Regions from separate parts of the Jeotgalibacillus haloalkalitolerans genome, predicted to be linked through region 2. Evidence: predicted binding sites of a transcription regulator. Region 2 holds the regulator's gene; the other holds the start of a gene.
What was found. Region 2 encodes LexA, which represses DNA repair genes until DNA is damaged. Its sites were predicted from a motif close to CGAACATATGTTCG; they were not measured.
Positions count from the first base shown of each region.

Region 1 (7,472 bases), on a different contig from region 2:
TTTCCTTTATATTTTACTTCAAGCGTCTCACGGTTGTAACGTTTACCATGACAGACTTCACATGGCACATACACATCCGGCAGGAAGTGCATTTCGATTTTAATAATCCCGTCACCGCGGCACGCTTCACAACGGCCACCTTTAACATTGAAGCTGAAGCGGCCTTTTTTATAGCCACGCACTTTTGCTTCATTGGTGGTCGCAAATACATCACGAATATTATCGAATACACCTGTGTAAGTCGCCGGATTTGACCTTGGCGTTCTGCCGATTGGTGACTGGTCAATATCGATGACTTTTTCAAGGTGGTCGATTCCTTTAATTTCCTTATGCTCACCAGGCTTTACCTTGGAACGGTGAAGCTTCTGGGCAAGTGACTTGTGCAGAATGCTGTTGATCAGCGTACTTTTACCCGAACCTGATACACCTGTGACAGAGGTAAAGACGCCAAGTGGAATCTTCACATCCACTTCCTTCAGGTTATTCTCTTTTGCACCTTTAATTTCAAGCTGTCTTTTCTTATCAGGCTTTCTTCGTTCAGCAGGCAGCGGAATAAATTTCTTTCCTGATAAATACTGTCCAGTCAGAGACTTTGTGCTTTTCATGACCTGTTTCGGTGTCCCGGCTGCAACAATTTCACCGCCGTGAACGCCTGCTCCGGGACCGACATCAATCAGATAGTCTGCCGCAAGCATTGTATCTTCATCATGTTCAACGACGATCAGCGTATTGCCGATATCACGCATATTTTTCAGGGTATCAATCAGACGGTCGTTATCGCGCTGGTGCAGACCGATAGATGGCTCATCCAGAATATAAAGAACACCGGTCAGTTGAGAACCAATCTGTGTTGCCAGCCTGATTCGCTGCGCTTCCCCACCTGAAAGTGTTCCGGCCGCACGGCTTAGCGTTAAATAGTCCAGTCCAACATTCACAAGGAACGTTAAACGCTCATTGATTTCTCTTAAAATAAGTCTGGCAATCTGCATCTCTTTTTCAGTCAGTTCCACACGATTAAAAAATTCTTTTGCTTCTTCAATTGAAAATGAAGTGACATGTCCAATATGAAGATCCTGTACTTTCACAGCAAGGCTTTCACGCTTCAGACGATGACCTTCACAAGTCGGACAGTGATGCTGCGCCATATATTTCTGCATCTGTTCACGGATATAATCCGAGCTTGTCTCGCGGTAACGTCTTTCAACGTTTTTGAGTACGCCCTCAAAGTTAATTTTATTTTCCCGTACCTGACCAAAGTCATTTTCATAACGGAAATAAATCTTGTCACGGCCTGAGCCCTTTAGAATCTTCTCCATTTTTTTCTTTGGAATATCTTTTACCGGAATATCCATATCAATATCGTAGTGCTTGCAGACCGCTTTCAGCATAGATGGATAATACTGTGAGCTTGTCGGCTCCCATGGTGCGATCGCATGGTCATTCAATGTAAGGTTCCAGTCAGGGATCACAAGATCAAGGTCAACTTCAAGCTTTGTTCCCAGTCCATCACAATCCGGACATGCGCCAAATGGCGAGTTAAATGAAAACATACGCGGCTCAAGCTCTTCAATTGAAAAGCCACAAATCGGACACGCGTGATGTTCATTAAATTTAATTTCCTCTTCACCAATGACGTCTACAATGACATTGCCGTCACCAAGCTTCAGGGCAGCTTCAAGAGAGTCAGCCAGTCTTGATTCAGCGCCTTCTTTTACCACAATCCGGTCAATGATCACTTCAATAGAATGTTTTTTATTCTTATCGAGCTCAATTTCATCACCGACATCCATCATTTCGCCATTTACACGAACGCGGACATATCCCTGCTTTTTAACATCTTCAAGAATTTTAGCATGCGTTCCTTTGCGCCCTGATACAAGTGGTGCAAGAACCTGAAGCTTAGTGCGTTCAGGATATTCGTAAATACGGTCCACCATCTGTTCAACTGTCTGTGACGTGATTTCAATGCCGTGATCCGGACAAACCGGTCTCCCGACACGTGCAAATAACAGTCTAAGGTAATCATAAATTTCCGTAACGGTTCCAACAGTTGATCTCGGGTTTCTGCTGGTTGTTTTCTGATCAATCGAAATCGCCGGGGATAATCCTTCAATTGTATCCACATCGGGCTTATCCATCTGACCAAGGAATTGTCTTGCATAAGCAGAGAGTGATTCAACATATCGTCTCTGCCCTTCCGCATAAATCGTGTCAAACGCAAGTGATGATTTACCTGATCCGGAAAGACCCGTCATCACCACTAGCTTGTCACGTGGAATTTTTATATCAATATTTTTAAGATTATGAGCGCGGGCGCCCTGTATAATAATCTGATCTTTACCCATTGTCAGGTCATCCTTCCGCTTTCAGTTCTAAAATGAGGTCGCGCAATTCAGCCGCTTTTTCGAAATCAAGCGCACGTGCCGCTTCCTTCATTTCAATTTCCATTGACTCAATGACTTTCGCGCGTTCCGGCTTAGACATCTTCTTCATCTGTTCAGCAGGTGATACATATTCTTCTGCTTCTTCAACAGCGTGAGTGGCTCTGATGACATCACGGATCTCTTTATTAATCGTAACCGGCGTAATGCCGTGTTCTTCATTATAAGCAATCTGCTTCTCACGTCTTCTTGCCGTCTCATCCATTGCGCGCTGCATGGAATCCGTGACTTTATCAGCATATAAAATAACATGACCGTTTGAGTTTCGGGCAGCACGGCCGATTGTCTGAATCAATGAACGGTCAGAACGCAGGAAGCCTTCTTTATCTGCATCCAAAATCGTAATCAGTGACACTTCAGGAATATCAAGCCCTTCTCTTAAAAGGTTGATTCCGATTAATACATCATACTTACCAATCCGGAGATCTCTTATAATCTCAATTCGCTCAAGTGTTTTTACTTCTGAATGAAGATATTGAACCTTGATGCCGATCTCTTTCAGATAGTCAGTCAGATCTTCAGACATTTTTTTCGTCAGTGTCGTAATCAGTGTACGCTCATTTTTCGCAATCCGGTCCTGGATTTCACCGAGCAGATCATCAATCTGACCTTCACTTGGACGGATTTCAACGGTTGGATCAAGCAGCCCTGTCGGACGGATAATCTGCTCAACCATTTCATCTGTATGCTCCATCTCATAAGGGCCCGGTGTTGCTGATACATAAATCGCATTATGCACGTGCTTTTCAAATTCCTCAAACTTTAATGGGCGGTTATCCATCGCTGAAGGCAGACGGAATCCGTGATCAACAAGCACCTTCTTACGCGCCTGGTCACCGTTATACATCCCGCGGATCTGAGGTAGCGTAACGTGCGACTCATCAATCACCAGTAAAAAGTCGTCCGGGAAATAGTCCAGCAGTGTATAAGGTGTAGCGCCTGCTTCACGCAGCGTCAGGTGTCTCGAGTAGTTCTCGATCCCTGAACAGAAGCCCATTTCCCTCATCATCTCAAGGTCATAGCGCGTACGTTGTTCAAGACGCTGCGCTTCAAGCAGCTTATCTTCTTCCTTGAGAATCTTCAGCTGTTCTTCCAGTTCTTTTTCAATATTTTCAATCGCAACACGCATTTTTTCTTCACGTGTTACGAAGTGGGAAGCCGGAAATACTGCTACATGGTCGCGGTCACCAAGGATTTCACCGGTAAGAGCATCAACCATTCTGATCCGGTCAATTTCGTCTCCGAAAAATTCAACGCGGATACAGTGCTCATCATTTTTAGCCGGGAAAATTTCAACGACATCACCGCGCACACGGAATGTACCCCGGGTAAAGGCAATATCATTTCGTTCATACTGAATATCAACCAGTCTTCTGAGCAGCTGATTGCGCTCAATTTCCATTCCAACACGGAGTGAAACCACGAGTTCTTTATATTCTTCCGGAGAACCTAAACCGTAAATACATGAAACAGATGAAATGATGATGACATCATCACGCTCAAACAGTGAAGATGTCGCTGAGTGTCGCAGCTTATCAATTTCATCATTGATACTTGCGTCTTTTTCTATAAACGTATCAGTCTGAGGCACATAGGCTTCAGGCTGGTAGTAATCGTAATAGCTGACAAAATACTCTACAGCGTTGTTCGGGAAAAACTCTTTGAACTCACTATACAGCTGTCCGGCAAGCGTTTTATTATGGGCAATGACCAGCGTTGGCCGCTTTACTTCCTGTACAACATTTGAAACCGTAAAGGTCTTACCTGTACCTGTCGCACCCAGCAAAGTCTGATGCCGCTTCTGTTTTTCAACGCCCTCTACAAGCTTCTTAATTGCAGCAGGCTGATCCCCCGCCGGCTGATATTTTGACTGCAAATCAAATTCCTGCACCATTTATCTAACGCCTCCTATAAATCTTTCCGAAAAAAGCTTCTTCTATATTCATACCCTTTATGATGAAACGAAACAGGGTTTTAGGCAAATTAATTGTCTCAACTAGTTTACCACCATGAGATAAAAAATAACAGCAAAAAGCGAACATACATTCTCAAAATGTGTTTTGAGCAGTTACGGGAGGTGGTTGAGGAGATAAGAAACTTGTTCATGAGGATGGCGATACTATGGCGGTGGATGTGACGTCAAAAGTCTGCGATTGCTACATCCTGGAGGGGGATTGCTACAGGTTCCCGGGTGTATCGCTACAAGCTTGGGGCTGATTGCTACATCCCGGGCCGAAACAGCGACAACTTCAGCCTACCACTGCACCATGTCCTGCATGCGCTTAGCTTTTAGTTTCTTAAAGGCATCAGGAGGGTGTGGCATAACAACTGTGGCATGTGAATACGACAACAAAAGTGTGCGATTGCTACACACTGACGGGTGGATTGCTACAAAATCCCGGGTGTATCGCTACAAGCTGAAAACAAATTGCTACATCTCGGGCAGAAATCGCTACAAGCCTAAGTCGGATTTTGCAGCCCGGGCTGGAACGGTAACAGCTCAGCCGGATCCCGCATTAAAAAACAGCGCGGAATCTAAGCGATTCCGCGCTGTTTATCTGTGTACTTTTTCATATAACGGTTGGCGTACCAGAGGCCAAGTGTCAGGGAGGCGGCGTCAACGATGATAACGTACCAGCTTCCTGTGTATCCTTTATAAGATGAGCCGGCAATCAGTGCGATCGTCAGCAGCATTGCGATCGTGCGGCTGTAAGTGATACGGGTAAATAAAACAACTAATAATGCTGGAAGAAACATGGCCATCAGAATTTTTGTGCCCATTTCATCACCTCACGATTCCATCATACTGAACTCATTTTGATGCTGCAATAAGATTTTGTGTGATTTTGCTCAGTTCTGAATGAGGAATAAACTTTTCAGCCAGCATATCAGGCAATACTTCCTCTAAAAAGAATTCAACGCTTTTCATCTCACTGAATTTAAGAATCGTGGATAATGCTTCCTGATAGATTTCAAGGAAGATCGGCTCAGGATTTCCTTTTTGAATTTCGCCGAACGATTCGTACAGCAGATCAATTTTATCCGCAACAGACAGGATATTGCCTTCAAGTGTGCGATCCTTCCCTTCTTTAAAACGCGCAAGATAAATCGACTGGTACTCTTCAGGAAATTCCGCCTGCACAAATCGGTGTGCCATCTCCTCTTCCACCTCACTGAACAGTCGGTTTAATTCAGAAGAGGCATACTTTACAGGTGTTTTAATATCACCTGTAAAAATTTCAGGATAGTCATGATTCAATGCTTTTTCATAAAGATTCTTCCAGTTCACGGTCTTCCCGTGATGCTCCTCAACCGTGCCGAGAAACTGCGCAATTTTCGTCACTTTAAATGAATGGGCTGCCACTGTATGTTCGTTATATTTAAACTTGCCGGGACAACGATAAAGCTTTTCCATATCAGATAGACTTTTGAAATAATGATGAATCCCCATGAGCTCACCCCGTTATTTTTAGCTAATAGTAGCATTCACAGTGTGTAAAGTACAATACATTGTATGTGAAATTTTTGCTGAATGATTGGTCCGGGGAGGAATTTATTTTATTCACTCATCTATTGGCGTTAATCTATCACCTTTTACTTTTATCAATCAGCTCCATGGTTAATTCAGCCTGAGCCGCTTTACATGAAGTTGATTCTTACACCTTTCAACTTTTATCCATCACCAATCCTGTTCATTCAATCACCTTTTAATTTATTCAACCACCCAGCCCAGCCATGCCCGCCCCACCGAACGCCAGTCAAAAAAAACAGCCCGATCTCTCAGGCTGTTTCACGTTTGCGGTCTTCAATTAAAATACATCCAAGCTGATGATGCTGTCCTTCATACAAAGCTGCCTGCGTGTAGCGCACTTCTCCGGCATGGTTGAACACTTCAAGCTTACAATGGGCACGGCTCTTCTGAATCGCTTCATAAAATTCACGTTCGTTTCTGACAACCAGGCCGTTTACTTTATGAACCATTTCTCCGCGCATCAGTCCCATTTTTGCAGCCGGAGTGCCCGGGAGCACATCAATGATCATGACGCCTTTATCTCCGTTCAGGAAGTGATAACCGGATTTTCTGCAAACGGCACGTGTTTTGAGCAGAATGAATAATCGTCCTGCAAAAGCAATTCCGAATGACACAAAGATCAGATATGGTGCCCAGAGTGTACCTGCTGCAATGACAGCTGATAAGAAGCCAAGCCACACAACCTGTGCGCCGTTTGATTTTAAAATATTTTTCGGCAGGTCATGTACGACCGTTAACTGATAGCCGAGTACAGCCGGGAAGATGAAAAGTGAAAATGTATCCCCTGCACCAATGAGCGGCCACCAGCCGGCTTCATTAATCAATCCTGTTGGAACCGGGATGAGCAGTGGTACCAGCCAGATTCTTTTAGTGAAAAATGCGCCTGCCTTCATGCCGCGCGGCGTTCTGATTACCCTTGGTGAAGTCTGTTTGACAGCATTCAGCTGAATCATCAGCCCTTCAGCAATCAGCAATAATCCCATTACAATGCCTGCAGCGATAAAAGCATCAGGCAGTGCCGGAACAAGCTCCGGTAGTGTCACGTTAAAGTAGTCAAGCCCGATAATCGCAACAAATACAAGCGGAAACATAAAGCCTGCAGATAAAAGCCTGAACTGACCAATGATTGTAAATAGAATCATGGCCAGACTGACTGCATAAATCCAGAAGAGATCAACAACGATTCCCGCTCCGCTGATCACTGCTGACAACACAAGTCCAAATGCTAAAGAAACGCCGAAAAAACTGAGCAATTCTATGTACCACGGCTTGACCGCTGTTCTGACATCACGGCGTTCCCTTTTCAATCTTACAGTTCCTGCAACAATTGCTGCGATGATTCCGATCAGCAGCACCGGATTTAACAGTCCTAAAAGCGCACCCGGCAATTCACTTAACCATTCATTGAACATACGATCCCCCCGGTCGATAACAAATTCTTGTATTTATTGTATCAGACCTGAGGGAATCACAGTATAGGAATTTCGCCCGGGGACAGC
Region 1 is NZ_JAXQNN010000001.1:1,009,799-1,017,270, reverse strand. Features, by position in the region: gene uvrA (excinuclease ABC subunit UvrA) at 1-2,345, opposite strand, end outside; gene uvrB (excinuclease ABC subunit UvrB) at 2,353-4,335, opposite strand; gene UFB30_RS04665 (CsbA family protein) at 4,977-5,222, opposite strand; gene UFB30_RS04660 (HD domain-containing protein) at 5,254-5,892, opposite strand; gene UFB30_RS04655 (PDZ domain-containing protein) at 6,222-7,385, opposite strand.
Region 1: a site for LexA is predicted at 4,477-4,490, ahead of uvrB (excinuclease ABC subunit UvrB). Genes of this name have one in related genera too.

Region 2 (7,472 bases):
TAACAAAATTAGTGACAGTCACTTTAATCCTAGCACTGGTTATGGATATGACGATAATGGCAGGGATGCGCTTGAAGCCGTTTATGCTGATACGTTCAAAGCAGATGCAGCCTTAGTCAGACCCCAGATTATTTCTGGGACGCATGCCATTAATATCGCGCTTTTTGGAGTATTAAGACCAGGTGATGAACTGCATTACATTACAGGGAAACCATACGATACGCTTGAAGAAATAATCGGATTAAGAGGGTCTGATAATGGCTCATTAAAAGACTTTGGTATTCACTATCAGCAGACGGACCTGAAAGATGGAAAGATCGACATTGAAACAGTTCTGAAGAATATGAATGATCATACAAAAGTTATTGGTATACAACGTTCCAAGGGCTATGCGGTAAGGCCGTCTTTTACAATAAAGGATATCCGTAAAGCTGTTTCAGAAATTAGGAAGCATTATCCGGAGGTCATTGTTTTTGTGGATAACTGTTACGGAGAATTTGTAGAAGCTGAAGAGCCGATAGAAGCAGGTGCCGACTTAATTGCCGGCTCACTTATTAAAAATCCCGGGGGAGGTCTTGCGAAAACAGGTGGTTATCTTGCCGGACAGCAAAGATTAATTGACTTATGCGCTTACCGGATGACATCCCCGGGAATTGGTGCTGAAGCAGGTGCCAGTCTGAATGCATTGCAGGAAATGTATCAGGGCTTCTTTCTGGCGCCGCATGTAGTCAGCCAGGCCCTAAAAGGTGCGGTTTATACTTCGGCTCTCTTAGAGGAAGCGGGAATGGCAACTTCACCTGCCTGGAATGACTACAGAACAGATCTGATTCAGGCTGTGGAGTTTCACGACAGGGAGAAAATGATAGCCTTTTGTCAGGGGGTACAGGAATTTTCACCGGTTAATGCACATTTTACGCCTTATCCCGATTATATGCCTGGTTATGAAGATGATGTCATTATGGCAGCGGGTACATTTGTTCAGGGATCAAGTATTGAATTATCGGCAGACGGCCCTCTGCGTCCGCCTTATGCAGCTTATATTCAGGGTGGGCTTACGTATGAGCATATAAAAATTGCCATTACAGCTGCCCTGCAAAAAATGAATTCTTTATAAATGGCTGTATAATAAAGACGAATCTGACTCAGAGCTGGGACATTAAATGTCTCGGCTTTTTTATATTGACCGATTATTTCTCCACTAAACGCACTAAGTCTCATGAATGATCATCGGTGGTATGGAACGATTCAGTATTTCTGCTGAACATTAATTCTGAATAAAAATAATTTTTATTTTAAAATTATGCATAAAACGCATGAGATAAGGGAACAAAAAACTAGTCAGGTAAATATCATGTAATAAAACCTAACATGTAGTTGACAGATAATTTAACATGTTATATAGTTAAATTGTCGACAGGCAAGAAAGGGGTTATATGATGGGCAGTGATATTAGACGCAGCATGCCACTCTTTCCAATTGGAACAGTCATGCAGCTGGCCGATTTAACCGCCCGTCAGATTCGCTACTATGAAGAGCATGGGTTAATCGCACCGGCCAGAACGGAAGGTAATCGCCGTCTCTTCTCATTAAATGATATTGATAAGCTGCTTGAGATTAAAGATTTGCTTGAGCAGGGGGTCAATATGGCTGGTATTAAGCGAATCCTGGGGGATGGCACAGAAGCCGAATCAGATCGACCTGCTAAAAAGCCGGACTTATCAGAAGGTGAATTAAGAAAACTGTTAAAACAGGAAATGATGGGTAATGGCAAGTACAGCAAAAACAGTTTAAGAGCGGGAGACCTTTCAAGGTTCTTTCGTTAAAAAATTACATAAAAAACAGGAGGAATCACACAATGAGTAAGTATTCAAGAGAAGACATTATGAAAATGGCAAAGGAACAAAATGTAAACTTTATCAGACTTCAATTTACTGATATCCTTGGTACAATCAAAAACGTTGAAATTCCTGTAAGTCAGTTAGAAAAAGCACTTGATAACAAAATGATGTTTGACGGATCATCTATCGAAGGTTTTGTGCGTATTGAAGAATCCGATATGTACCTTTTCCCTGATCTTGATACATGGGTTGTATTCCCTTGGACAGCCGGAGACGGTAAAGTTGCACGTCTGATCTGTGATATTTACAGCCCTGACGGTACACCATTTGCAGGGGATCCGCGTAACAATCTAAAGCGCGTATTGACTGAAATGGAAGAGCTTGGATTTACTGATTTCAACCTTGGACCTGAGCCGGAATTTTTCCTCTTCAAACTTGATGTAAATGGTGAACCGACACTTGAATTAAATGATAAAGGCGGATATTTTGACCTCGCACCAACAGATCTTGGTGAAAACTGCCGTCGTGATATCGTAATTGAACTTGAAAAAATGGGCTTTGAAATTGAAGCGTCTCACCACGAAGTTGCACCTGGACAGCATGAAATTGATTTCAAATACGCTGATGCAGTTTCTGCATGTGATGATATCCAGACATTTAAGCTTGTTGTTAAAACAATTGCAAGAAAGCACGGACTGCATGCTACATTTATGCCAAAACCATTATTTGGTGTTAACGGATCAGGTATGCACTTCAATATGTCATTATTTAAAGACGGAAAGAACTCATTCTTTGATGAAGGTGCAGAAAGTCAGCTAAGTGAGACAATGAAACAGTTCATGGCTGGTATTCTAAAGCACGCTTCAGGATTTACAGCTGTGACAAACCCTACTGTAAACTCATACAAGCGTCTTGTACCAGGTTATGAAGCGCCTTGCTACATTGCATGGTCTGCAAGAAACCGCAGCCCGTTAGTCAGAATCCCGGCTTCACGTGGAATGAGTACACGTGTTGAGGTTCGTTCTGTCGATCCATCTGCAAACCCGTACCTTGCAATGGCTGTAATGCTTAAAGCAGGTCTTGATGGAATTAAAAATAGTCTGACACCACCTGAATCAATTGACAGAAACATCTATGTAATGGACAAAGAAGAGCGTGAAGCTGCAGGTATTAAAGATCTTCCTGGTACTCTTTTTGCAGCCCTTGAAGAGCTTAAGAACGACCAGGTTATTATTGATGGTCTAGGAGAGCACATCTTTGAGCACTTCGTGGAAGCGAAAGAAATCGAGTGGGATATGTTCCGTACGCAGGTTCACCCATGGGAGAGAGAACAGTATTTAGAAATGTATTAATTATTCAAACCTCTGAAGCAATTTCGCTTCAGAGGTTTTTTATATGTAATCTGGTCAAAATATAAAAAGCCGGGTATATAAAGGCTAAGGGGGGATTGTAATGGCAGATTCATATAGAGGATTTAAATCAAAAGAAGGATATGAGCTGTACCAATCTGCGTATCAGAAAGTGATGAAGTTATGGGAAACACCTTATCAGGAACGTATCATTACTACTACTTTTGGAGACATTTCGGTTCTTGAGTGCGGGAACCAGGATAAGGAGCCGCTCCTCTTTTTTCATGCATTTGGTTTCAGTTCTGCGGAATGGTATAAATGTGCGGAAGAATTAGCAGATGAATTTAAGCTTTATTTTGTTGATGTGCTGGGAGAGTTTAATCAAAGTAATACAAAAGAGCATTTAAACGAACGGGAAGATTATATCATGTGGATCACAGAGCTTCTTAATGAATTGAAGATTGCAAAAGTAACTATAGTAGGTCATTCCAACGGCGGATGGCATGCGCTTAATTTTGCTATTTTAAAGCCCGACAGAGTGAAATCATTAATTGTTTTTTCACCGGCAGCTTCAATCAAAAGAATGAATCTGTCTTTCTACTCAAGGTTGCTACTAACAAACCTGATTCCGAGCGAATCAGTTATCATCAGCCAGTTCTGCAGGTGGCTCACAGTTAAGAAGGAAGAGGGGCAGGAACGGCTGTTTAAGCTTTACTATCTTGGACAAAAGCATGTGACCTGGGAGTATGTGATGACGCCCCCTAAGTTGTTTAAAGATCATGAACTCGATACATTAATGATGCCTGTCCATATCGCGGTTGGACGTGATGAAGTAATTTATGATCCATATACCTTACTTAAAAAAGCCGAAGATAAAATCAGAGGCTGTAAAACACATATGTTTGATTCAGGAGGGCATATGCTGCCAATTGAAATCCCCGGGGAGGTTTCCTCATTTATAAAAAAAGTGCTCGCTGACATAAAATGATATTAATCATGAAGCATTAAAAAAGCTGGACGCTTTGACAACTTTGTCAAAACGTTCAGCTTTTTTAATGAACCTGTCTATATACTCCTACCACTTTTCCAAGGATGGATACGTTATTTAAGATAATTGGTGCCATAGAAGAATTTTCAGGCTGGAGTCTGACATAATCCTTTTCTTTAAAGAAGCGTTTTACTGTTGCTTCATCTTCATCCGTCATTGCTACCACAATGTCCCCGTTGTTCGCAGTATTTTGTTGTTTCACAATGACAAGATCTCCGTCTAAAATGCCGGCTTCAATCATAGAATCTCCCATAATCTCTAACATGAACACAGCATCATCAGATGAAGCCAGTCTTTCAGGGAGCGGGAAATACTCCTCAACATTTTCAATTGCTGTAATCGGCGACCCGGCTGTAACTTTCCCCACAAGCGGAACGTTGACTACGCGCTGTGTCGGGATTTTATCCTCCTCGAGGGATATAACTTCAATCGCTCTCGGTTTTGTTGGATCACGCCTGATTAAGCCTTTACTTTCAAGTCTTGCAAGATGTCCATGAACGGTAGAACTTGAAGCTAGTCCAACCGCAAGGCCGATTTCACGAACGGAAGGCGGATAACCTTTGTCCTGAACTTCACGTTTAATAAAGTTTAATATATCAAGCTGTCGTTTTGATAACTTCTTCACGCTTCAGCACCTCTTTTCAGATTAAAACTTTTCTAAATTATAGCATAGCGTTTTTAAAAATACAAACATAAGTTCGAGTTTTTGTGTTGACCAAAACAAATGTTCGTATTATACTCAGATTAATAAAAGCGAACACATATTCGATGGAGGCGATTAATAATGACTGCATTGTGGAGAAAATATTCATTTGTTATTCTATTCGTGGTGACTGCGCTGTTTTTCAGTTTATTTTTAGTTTTTACCAATACAGCAAACAGTGATGCAACATACGCAGCAATTACCGTTAAAAATGGAGATACGCTTTGGGCATACGCTGAGGAATATGCAAGCCATACATCCATGACCCCGGAAAAGTTTATTGAGTGGGTAACTGAACATAATGAGCTTTCTTCTCATGTCATTGTAGCGGGAGAACAACTTGAGCTGCCGGTGCCTGAGGAAGCTTTTGATTTCAGTGAAGACGCGATACACCTGGCATCTGAACAGAAATAAGGAGTGATCGTGTTGAAAGTAATTATTTATTGCAGAGTCAGTACAGAAAAAGAAGCACAGGAAACATCACTTGCAAGGCAGGAAGAGGAGTTAAAACACCTTGCCGTCAAAATGAATTATCAGGTCGTTTCAACCATCAGTAAGAGAGAAAGCGGGTTTGATCTGGACCGTGAGGGTGTATTTGAATTACTGGATCATATACGGCTGTATGAAGCGGAAGGCCTTCTGATTCAGGATGAAACGCGTATAGGAAGAGGTAATGCAAAAATTGCTTTATTGCATACTTTGCATAAAGAAGGAATAAAAATATATACCATTGCCCATGACGGTGAGCTGCAGCTGTCTGAATCAGATTCGATGATCCTTCAGATTGTCAGTATGGTGGAAGAACACCAGAGGAAGCTACATAACCTGAAAATAAAAAGAGGGATGAAACGTGCGGTTGAGCAGGGATTTAAACCGCAGAGAAATCTTAAAAACCGTGGTAATAAAGAAGGGCGGGAAAAAATCGAAATACCCGTGGATGAAATTGTCAGGCTGCGCAGTAACGGATTGACCTTTCAGGAGATTTCATCTGTATTGAGAGGTCTCGGGCATCCTGTATCAAAAGCCACCGTTCACAGAAGGTATGTTGAATATATGGAATCAGAGATGCAATAAACAAATTACTTGTCAAATTTTCACCTTTCTTTTAACATACATAGGAGCTTACCTGAAAGAAAGGGTGAAAAACATGTTATCTGAAGACAAGATTAAAAGAATCAATGAGTTATCAAAGAAATCTAAAGAAGATACACTTTCAAAAACTGAAGCTGATGAACAGCAGGCACTTAGGCAGGAATATCTCGAGGCATTCAGAGGTTCAATGAAACAGACGATTGAAAATGTAACTGTTATTGATCCTGAGGGTAAAGATGTTACGCCGCAAAAACTTAAAGATGCAAAAAATAGGAATAAGCTGAACTAATATTTTCCTGAATTGCAGGCAGGATTTGAACTTTTTTAATAAAAAGAAGAGATGTTTGTACATCTCTCTTTTTTTTTTGTACAATAGGACGTATCACGTGAGTTAGAGAGGATGTAGATGATGTTTAACAAGACAGATGATTTAGCAATCAACACAATCAGGACATTATCAATTGATGCAATTGATAAAGCAAACTCGGGTCACCCGGGCCTGCCGATGGGGGCTGCTCCATTTGCATATACTTTGTGGACTCAGTTTATGAATCATAACCCTAAGAATCCGGACTGGTTCGACCGTGACCGCTTTGTACTTTCAGCAGGACACGGCTCGATGCTGCTTTATAGCTTACTGCATCTTTCCGGATATGATTTATCGCTTGATGAGATTAAAAACTTCAGACAGTGGGGATCTAAAACGCCAGGTCACCCGGAGTTCAAACATACAAAAGGCGTTGAAGCAACTACGGGTCCTCTTGGTCAGGGAATTGGTATGGCTGTTGGTATGGCGATGGCTGAAAAACATTTAAGTGCCAAATTTAACCGTGACGACTTTAATGTAGTTGATCATTATACTTATACATTATGTGGCGATGGAGACCTGATGGAGGGTGTGTCCTCAGAAGCTGCTTCACTTGCAGGTCACCTGAAGCTTGATAAGCTGATCGTGCTTTATGATTCAAATGACATTTCTCTTGACGGGGATCTTGACCGTTCATTCTCAGAAAGTGTGAAAAAGAGATTTGAATCTTACAATTGGCAGTATATTCGTGTTGACGATGGAAATGATGTAGCGGAAGTTGCAGATGCGATTAAGGCAGCAAAAGCTGACTCTGACCGTCCGACAATGATCGAAATTAAAACAGTGATCGGTTTTGGTTCACCAAACAGAGCAGGTACATCAAAAGCTCATGGTGCTCCACTAGGTAATGAAGAATCAATTCTTGCTAAAAAAGCGTATCAGTGGGAAGCAGAAGAGGCATTTTATGTGCCTGACGAGGTATACAAGCGATTCGAGGAACTGGTTGTAGATAATGGTGCTGAAAAAGAAAAAGAGTGGAACGAGAAATTCGAAAACTATAAATCTGCTTATCCGGAACTTGCACAGGAGCTTGAGGATGCAATGAACGGAAAGCTTGCAGATAACTGGGATAAGG
Region 2 is NZ_JAXQNN010000002.1:271,854-279,325, forward strand. Features, by position in the region: gene UFB30_RS06195 (methionine gamma-lyase family protein) at 1-1,114, shown strand, start outside; gene UFB30_RS06200 (MerR family transcriptional regulator) at 1,437-1,823, shown strand; gene glnA (type I glutamate--ammonia ligase) at 1,856-3,190, shown strand; gene UFB30_RS06210 (alpha/beta fold hydrolase) at 3,291-4,175, shown strand; gene lexA (transcriptional repressor LexA) at 4,240-4,860, opposite strand; gene yneA (cell division suppressor protein YneA) at 5,020-5,352, shown strand; gene UFB30_RS06225 (YneB family resolvase-like protein) at 5,365-6,012, shown strand; gene UFB30_RS06230 (DUF896 domain-containing protein) at 6,086-6,319, shown strand; gene tkt (transketolase) at 6,440-7,472, shown strand, end outside.